2 regions of the Paenibacillus sp. FSL F4-0236 genome follow, and region 2 is predicted to be linked to the other one. Evidence: riboswitches for the same ligand, from Rfam matches in the RefSeq annotation. Region 2 holds a riboswitch; the other holds the start of a gene.
The links. A riboswitch is a leader RNA that binds a small molecule or an ion and turns the genes downstream of it on or off. The one in region 2 is predicted to bind thiamine pyrophosphate.
Positions count from the first base shown of each region.

Region 1 (4,622 bases), 2.5 Mb from region 2:
TGCAGTCATATGTGGAAAAAGATTATAGGACTGAAAGACCATCCCTGTTTTTTGGCGTAATGCCAAAATGGACTTCTGGGGGATTTTCTTGTTATCCGTGAAATTAATTTTTATATCACTGAGCGATAAGCTTCCTTGATCAGGGACTTCAAGCAGATTAAAGCAGCGTAAAAGCGTTGTTTTGCCTGAACCCGATGGGCCAATAATGACCAGTACCTTGCCGTGCTCCATTTCGAGATCAATGCCCTTTAATACCTGCAGCTCACCGAAGGATTTATGCAAATTAAGTATTTCAATCATAATTGTCTCCCCCTTTAGCTCGCAGAGTAACGACTCAGTCGTTTCTCCAAGTAATTTTGCAGTGCTGATAACACTGAGCAGAATAGTAAATAGAACAATCCTGCCTCGCAATAGATCAGCAGTGGCTCATAGGAGGTGGAAGCAACCTGCTGTGCTGTTCTGAACATCTCCGTATAGGTAATGGTCGCTGCCAGTGAAGTGTCTTTGACCAAGCTAATAAAGGAATTCGATAACGGCGGAACAGAAACACGGGCAGCTTGTGGCAGTATAACGCGGCGCAGTGCCTGGGCACGAGTCATCCCAACGGAGAAGGCCGCTTCCCACTGACCTTTATGTATAGACAGGATAGCAGCACGTATGATTTCTGATGAATAAGCTCCTACACTAAGCGTAAATCCAATGGTCGCGGCTATGAAAGGGTCGAGCACGATTCCAACTGCCGGCAAACCATAGAAAATAATAAACAGTTGTACCAACAAAGGGGTTCCACGAATGACCCATACATAAAAGCGAGCGATCAGCTTCGGAAGTACCCACGGGGAGAGACGAGCTAATGCAGTCAATATCGCTAAGATCAGTCCCAGTGCAAATGATATCAATGCCAAAGGAATGGTAAAAGCCACCCCAGCTTTTAGCAGGGGTAGCAGTGAATCTAAGAAAATTTGTATTTTGCGGTCATCCATTTTTAGACATCCTTTTTTGGCTCCAAGCTGGTTAGCTTCTGAAACCTTGTATTATTTTGAAACGTCAGCACCAAAGTATTTCTCAGAAATCTTTAAGTATGTGCCATCGCTCTTCATTTCAACAATTGCATCACTCACTGCTTTTACCAACTCATCGTTGCCTTTTAAGAAAACAGCTGCGCTTTGCGAACCGTCAGGAATCTCATCTACCACTTTTATTTTCACATCAGGCTTTTGCTTTTTCAGGTCCAGATAAGACAAACCATCATTTACAGTCGCATCAATACGGCCTGAGGTCAATAGGTCCATCGCTTGATTGAAACCGTCTGTAGCAACGATTTCAGCACCGTTCTCACGGGCGATATCGGACAGGTTACTGGTTAGAGATTGTCCAGCTTTTTTACCCTTAAGATCTGCAAATGTTTTGATATCCTCATTGTTTTCACTCACTATCAATACCGCTTTAGATACGATATACGGTTCAGAGAAATCATATTTCACTTTACGATCTTCATTAATGGATACTTCGTTAAAAATAACATCAAAACGCTTGGCATCCATCCCAGCAAAAATACCGTCCCACTGTGTCTCAAAAAATTCTGGTTCAACACCGAGGCGCTTCGCTACTTCCTCAGCAATTTCTACGTCAAAGCCGGTCAGTTTCCCCGAAGCGTCATGATAAGTAAAGGGTGCATACGTCCCTTCTGTTCCTATACGCAATTTGCCGCTAGCTTTAACAGCTTCCAGGCTGTTTTGCGCAGTGGCTGTATTTCCACCATTCGTTCCAGCTGAAGAATTTTTAGAAGTATCGGTATTCGAATTATTGCCGCAGGCCGCTACAAACACCACGGTTAACGCCAATAGAATAGTTAAACTTAGTTTTTTCATTATTAATTCCCCTCTCTTTACCCGGAATTCATCCGGTAAATTGTATACTACACTGGCTGATGTTTACCGTCAATGATTTTTTCCGATTATATTCATCGGAATTGTAATATTAGGTAAATCTCTACCCTTATATTACCCATTCTTAGAATAATCCTTCACAAGATCCTCTCTTTACATCTCAGAAAGATATGGTATATTTATAAACAAATTAAATATGGACCTGTTATTTCACTAGGGGAGTCGGCCGACTGAGACGGAGCTTCAAGCTCCGGACCCTTGGAACCTGATCTGGATCATACCAGCGGAGGGAAGTGGAGCAGAATTTTCATCCCATGCATTTTTAGTGTTCCTATGCTGAATGAACTTTTTGACCCATTTATTTCCCACCGGAAATGAATGGGTCTTTATTTGTTTACAATCAATCACAAAACTTAAGCGTAGGCTTTCGAAGCAAGTTTTGTACGATGCTTTCCAAGAAGCCAACGCTCACAAATTTTTAGGAGGTTCGATCATCACGACAATCCTATCCATTCAAGGCTTAACCTACTCTTTTCCGGAATCAGAACAACCCCCTGTATTCGCAGATCTATCCATGGATATCAGGCAAGGTGAGTTTGTTTCTGTCATTGGGGCTAGCGGATGCGGAAAAAGTACGCTTTTCAAAACTATAGCAGGCTTACTCGAACCCACTCATGGGAAAATAAAAATTCATTCGAACTCGTCATCCTCTACTCGCTTAGGTCAGATCGCATACATGCCTCAGCAGGATTTGCTGCTGCCTTGGAGAACCGTGCTCGACAACTGTCTTTTGCCCTGGGAGATTAAACCAAGGTTTAGTAAACAACAGACGATCTCTCACATTCGGGAAATGCTGTCACGCTTCGGTTTGGCCGATGTAGAGAGGGCTTATCCCCATGAGCTATCGGGTGGCATGAAACAGCGAGTCGCATTTCTACGAACGCTTGTAGCTGGCGGCGGGGCCGGTCTTATGCTGTTAGATGAGCCATTTGGAGCGCTCGACGCTATGAACAAACGTGAGATACACCGTTGGCTGTTGGAGCTTTGGGATGAGCTGGATCAAACTGCGATGCTCATCACCCATGATCTAGAGGAAGCGCTGTTACTAAGCGATCGGATTTATTTATTGTCTGGAGGCGTGCATAGCGAATTACAGGAGATCGTCGTTGATTTACCGAGGCCAAGACATTACAAGATGAACTATGAACCCCGGTTTATAGCGTTACGGGAAGAGTTGGAGCGGAGACTGTATGCATCCCATACCTTTTAAAAAATATTTAAACAATTACGGCCCCTTCATTCTACTGCTATTGTTCATTCTTGTGATCTGGGAATCAGCTGTTCGTCTTCACTTGATTCCAGCCTTTATCCTACCTGCACCTTCTTCAATAGGTATCGCATTGATCGAACACAGGCAATTACTCAGACCGCATTTAATGGCGACACTGCAGGAAATATTGGTAGGTTTTGTTCTCTCGGTTATCTGTGGTTCACTGCTGGGCACCGGAATGTTCTTATTTCGCCCCCTTGAAAAGGCCATCTATCCGTTCCTTATTATCAGTCAGACGATCCCGTTAATCGCGCTATCCCCCATTTTTATTATGTGGTTAGGGTATACGCTGTGGAGCAAAGTGGCTGTTGTGTTTCTAACTGCTTTTTTTCCAGTCGTTGTGAGTACATATGACGGACTTCGTACAAGTGGTCCAGCCTACAAAGACTTATTGTTAACATTTGGCGCAAACCGCTGGCAACTGCTTGCTAAAACCCAAATCCCGCTGGCGCTGCCCTCTTTTTTCTCAGGACTAAAGCTATCCATTGTGTACTGCGTGATTGGAGCAACCATCGGCGAATGGCTCGGCGGCAGCAAAGGACTCGGTTACTTTAGCAGAAGGATGGCCGGAAATATGCAAAGTGCCGAAATGTTCGCCGCTGTATTTCTGTTGTCCGCGCTCGGTGTAGTGTTGTTTCTGATGATAGCTCTGCTCGAACCATTATTTTTAAAGAAAAGAGGATCTAAGCAATGAATGATTTTAATTTCCAAAGAAAATGGCTTATTCCCGTATTTCTCATATGTTCACTCCTAATCTTCACCAGTTGCGGAAAAGCATCCAATGTAAGTAGTCCTCCTGCTAATTCATCTAATAACGAAATTAAACAAACGCACAAGCTGACGATTATGCTCGATTGGTATCCCAATGCCGTTCACTCTTTTTTATATGCTGCTGAGCAGAATGGTTATTTCCAAGAGGAAGGTCTGGACGTAGAGATCCAAATGCCCGCAGACAGCAATGACGCACTGAAGCTTGTAGCAGCGAATCAAATCGATTTAGCGCTTAGCTATCAACCTCAGGTGCTCATGGCACGCAGTGAGAACATTCCAGTACGTTCGATTGCAGCGATTGTGAGGCATCCGCTTAATCATTTAATGGTACCTCAGGCTGGTGACATTCATAGTCCCAAAGACCTCACAGGTAAACAGATTGGGTATTCTTCCATTCCTCTTTATGAAGCCATGATTCGTACGATGATCCAGAACGATGGGGGTGACCCTAAGGCCAGCAAATTAATCGACGTAGGCTTTGACCTTATTCCGGCGATTGCGACGGGGCAAGTGGATGCCATTATGGGAGGGTTCATTAACCACGAACAATTAATCTTGGAAAAAGAAGGTCATCCCGTGAACTCGTTCAATCCCACGGATTACGGAGTCCCCGATTATTATGAGCTAGTCCT
Region 1 is NZ_JBBOBK010000001.1:3,204,060-3,208,681, forward strand. Features, by position in the region: gene NSQ29_RS14585 (amino acid ABC transporter ATP-binding protein) at 1-300, opposite strand, end outside; gene NSQ29_RS14590 (amino acid ABC transporter permease) at 315-983, opposite strand; gene NSQ29_RS14595 (amino acid ABC transporter substrate-binding protein) at 1,035-1,871, opposite strand; TPP riboswitch at 2,095-2,198, shown strand; gene NSQ29_RS14600 (ABC transporter ATP-binding protein) at 2,464-3,159, shown strand; gene NSQ29_RS14605 (ABC transporter permease) at 3,140-3,913, shown strand; gene NSQ29_RS14610 (ABC transporter substrate-binding protein) at 3,910-4,622, shown strand, end outside.
Region 1: it holds a riboswitch for thiamine pyrophosphate, as region 2 does, so the genes downstream of both, NSQ29_RS14600 (ABC transporter ATP-binding protein) here and NSQ29_RS25335 (ABC transporter substrate-binding protein) in region 2, are expected to answer to the same signal.

Region 2 (4,622 bases):
TGGTAGAGGATTTTGTCTTCCGAAATCTGGTGGATGGACTGGAGCCTTTTCTGGATCACTCGGATATCAATGGGGCTTATTTCGAGACCCTTCCCTTTTTCGTAGATGAAAGAATGCAGGTGCAAGCCTTTTATGGCTTTCAGAGTGAAGGGGATTCTGATGAGATTAGTATAAATATACGCTATCGCGCCTCTCAGCTTGATGGAATTGATCTGAACGGGAAGCCCTATGCCAGTGCCAGCGATCCAGCGTATATTGCGAACTACTGTCATGAGCATTCCTATAATCGATGGGGCCCAGACTCGTATTATATGATGAATGAGCAGACCTTTTGCTGTCTAACCCGAGCTGAACCAAAGATCGCCGTTAGCCTCGCCAACCAGATGTACGGGCAATATTATTACGGATTTCTACTCAATATTTTCCACAAAATCGTTCTGCTAAAGCTGGCAAATATGCATTCCCGACTACGCATAAACCACGATTATGATGAGATCGATAATTTAATCTACTCGATTAATAAATTCTCGGCAAAGTTCTATTTCTTGGAGCTGATTTCACAGTCGCAAGGACGGGAGATTTTTCTTCAGCTGCGTAAAGTATACGGGAACGACGCTCTGTTCGAGGAAGTAAAAGAAACCTTGACTGACCTTTTTCAGTATCAAGATAAGTTCCAGTCGAAGCGCCGGGATAATCTGCTGATGATCCTCACTGTATTTACGGTGGTAAGTGGGATTTATGGCATGAATCAAGTCATTGACGATCTGGATGGAAAGATTCAATGGAGTAAGATGGTTAGCTATTCCCCCTTTGAGTTTCTTGCTCTTTTCGTGATTATGAGCGGGATAATGATCAGTGTTGTCCTTACGCTAGGTGCTCTGGTTACTGAGCTTAAGCGGCGTCATCGCAAGAAACATAAAGATCTGGATTAATGAAAACGGACGGAGAGATTTGAAAAATTTAGGAGCATGCTACTAGACATTCCGAGAACAGCCGTCTATAATACACCGTATGCAAGCATAAACGCCTTCAGCGTCCTTATAAAGACGATTAGCGTTTAAGCGAGAAATACCCGTTAACTTCATAGAACCAGGGGTGCTGGAATTGGCCGGCTGAGATTGTATCCCACAAGATACTGACCCTTATACCTGATCTGGATAATGCCAGCGTAGGAATCGCCAATTGGTTTTGGTCCCTGTGACCTTTACTAACCTTGCGCCAAGCCAGCGTCCCGATCACTCGGGGCGCTTTTTTTGTGTAGATCACAAAAGATGTAGAAGAAATGTACATACTACACTTTATGGTTCATGTTGGATGACGGGATCTGGCAACCTTAAAGGAGAGAAGAAGACATGCAAGTCAAAAAAGTACTTATGCTTAGCCTCACCTGTATGCTCATTCTTGCGATTGCCGGATGCGGCAGCAACAATGGGAATACAGCCGGAAGAAACAAAGGAAATGCTGCGGAATCGAATGCAGCGACCGGATCAAATGCTCCAAAAGAGCTTACCAAAGTTAAGGTTGCACTGGATTGGACACCGAATACGAACCACACCGGTCTATACGTAGCCAAGGATCTTGGTTATTACGCGGAAGAAGGTCTGGATGTAGAAATCGTTCAACCTGGCGCAGCGGGTTCTGATACTATGGTTACCTCTGGCGAAGCTGCTTTTGGAATCAGCGCTCAGGAAGGATTGACTCTAGCTCGTCTACAAGGCGTTCCCCTTGTCTCGATTGCAGCCATTATTCAGCATAATACTTCGGGATTCGCCGCTCCAGTGGATCGCAAGATTAAATCACCAAAAGATTTTGAGGGTAAAACTTACGGAGGTTGGGGCTCTCCCGCTGAGGAAGCAGCCATGAAGGCGATCATGGACCCTGTTGGTGGCGATGTGAAAAAGGTGAAGCTAATCAGTATTGGTGAAGCTGACTATTTTACTGCAGTCAAACGTGACATTGATTTCGCTTGGATCTTCTACGCTTGGACCGGTATTGAAGCCGAACTGCGTGGTGAGCCTCTGGATATGCTCTACTTGAAGGATTATGCGCCTCAGCTCGATTATTACACCCCTGTGCTGACCACGAGTGAGAAGCAGATTTCTGAGAATCCAGATTTGGTGAAGGCTTTCCTGAAAGCCACATCGAAGGGTTATCAATATGCGATTGATCATCCAGAAGAGGCTGCCGCTACATTATCCAAGGCTGTGCCTGACCTTGATGCCGAGCTTGTCCTAGCTAGCCAAAAATGGCTTAGCCCGAAATATAAGGACGACGCCCCACGCTGGGGAGAGCAAAAAACCGAGGTCTGGCAGAATTACGGCGACTGGATGTATGATTTGAAGCTGCTGGACAAACCGCTGGATGCAGCTAGTGCATTCACGAATGATTTTTTACCGGCGGAGTAGACCGGACTTCCCAAGTTCGTTCAAGATTCGACGCCGAATCTGCTTCCTGAATTACTTCGTTTTCAAAGTTGGCTTCTTGAACTTACCTATTTCAATGAGAGTTCAAAAAGTCAGCTTTCAGAACCAAGAAGGTTGAACGTTACTTGAGGAAGGAGGAACGGAGCGTAGTGATGTGCTACGTGAGTACCGGACTTCCCAAGTTCGTTCAAGATTCGACGCCGAATCTGCTTCCTGAAAACACTTCGTTATCAAAGTTGACTTTTTAACTTACATTATAAAATGAGAGGATTGATTATTGTGGCTAATACATTATTAAGCATTCAAGTAATTCCTAAGACTCCAAACAATGAGGACTCCATCCCATACGTAGATAAAGCGATTGAAGTTATTCAAAAATCCGGCGTTAAACATCAGGTGAATCCACTGGAAACTACTATGGAAGGTGAACTGAGCGAGCTTCTGGAGGTTGTACGTCAAATGCAGGAGGCGCTGATCGAGGCAGGTAGTCCAAGCGTGATCTCCCAAATCAAAATCGCTCATAACCCTAACGGAATCAGCATGGATAAATTGACGGAGAAATATCGGCCGTGAGATCGACCTGGAAGCTAATATGGCCGCCCCTTGTGGCGGTCGTCTTCTTTTTAACCGTATGGCAGTTATCTGTTTCTCTATTCCATATCGAATCCTGGATTCTGCCGAGTCCTGCTGATATTGCTCGCGAATCCACCAGTAATGCCTCAGGTCTCTGGGCTCATACGATGGCTACGCTCCGACTCACATTAATCGGTTTTCCTATTGGTACAGGTGTAGGCTTGATCGTCGCTCTACTTTTGCATCTTTTACCTTGGGCTAGACGGGCTTTTTATCCACTCATTATTCTGAGTCAAAATGTTCCCTCTATCGCACTCGGACCACTGCTTATCATCTGGTTTGGCTTCGGTCTTTTGCCCAAAATCGTGCTGATTACACTGGTATGCTTCTTCCCGGTAGCTGTCGCTGCAATGGGCGGCTTGTCTCAAAGTGATCAGGTCATGATGAATTATATGAAAATGGCTGGCGCAAGCAAGTGGCAAATCTTCACCAAGCTGGAGCTTCCGTCTTCTATCCCGGCACTATTTTCCGGTGTGAAAATATCTGCTACTTATGCGGTTATGGGAGCCGTGGTCGCTGAGTGGATTGGCGCGGATAAAGGGATTGGCTATTATATGCTGCTGCAAAAATCGGCTTACCGTACGGATCGGATGTTTGTCGCTATTGTTATTATTGTGCTCCTTAGTCTTGTGCTTTTTGCGATTATCGCCTTGCTCGAAAAATGGTTAGTTCGCTGGAAACCGCGCCGTAACTCATAGAAAGGAAGATGCCTGTATGTCTCAAGCGACGCAAATAGAGCAAAGAACAACTGAAAACATAAGCTCTCCTGAAGCTCATACTGCACCACCTGCTCTTGAAGTAAGCGGCATCTCCAAGTCCTTCACCCATCGTCGCCGCGAGACGAACGTGCTTAACAACGTCTCTCTTAAGGTAGAGCAGCAAGAGTTCGTTTCGATCGTCGGTCCTTCCGGCTGCGGAAAAAGCACCTTATTCCATATGATCGGCGGACTAGTGAAGCCCGATGCAGGAACGATCCGCATGAACGGCAGAGCCGTTACGGGTCAACGTGGTGAAATCAGTTATATGCCGCAGCAGCCTGCGCTTTTTCCTTGGCGAACGATTGAAGATAATGTACTTCTAGCCGGGGAAATTAAAGGCGCTCTGCAGGATGGAGCTCGTGAAGAAGCGCGCCAGTGGCTCGCCAAGGTTGGCTTGAATGGATTCGAACAGGCTTATCCGCATATGCTGTCTGGTGGGATGCAGCAGCGTGCTGCTTTTCTCAGAGCATTGCTGGCTCCGCAGGAGTTGATGCTGCTCGATGAACCTTTCAGCGCATTGGATGCACTAACTCGCAGTGAAATGCAGCGCTGGCTGCTGGAGCTGTGGGAGGAGAATCGCCGCTCCGTGCTATTCATTACCCATAACATCGAAGAAGCGTTGCTGCTCTCGAATCGTATTTATGTATTCTCGGGTCGCCCCGGCTCCATCCTACATACTGTTGATGTGCCATTTCCACGGCCACGCCGCGATGAGATTACGGATTCCCCGGAATTCCTTAAACTCAAACGCCAGCTGTCACAGTGGATGCGAGAAGAACAAGCTAAAAGCGAGAAGTAGCTTTTTGAA
Region 2 is NZ_JBBOBK010000001.1:5,674,439-5,679,060, forward strand. Features, by position in the region: gene NSQ29_RS25330 (hypothetical protein) at 1-932, shown strand, start outside; TPP riboswitch at 1,082-1,192, shown strand; gene NSQ29_RS25335 (ABC transporter substrate-binding protein) at 1,353-2,405, shown strand; gene NSQ29_RS25340 (thiamine-binding protein) at 2,703-2,996, shown strand; gene NSQ29_RS25345 (ABC transporter permease) at 2,993-3,754, shown strand; gene NSQ29_RS25350 (ABC transporter ATP-binding protein) at 3,771-4,613, shown strand.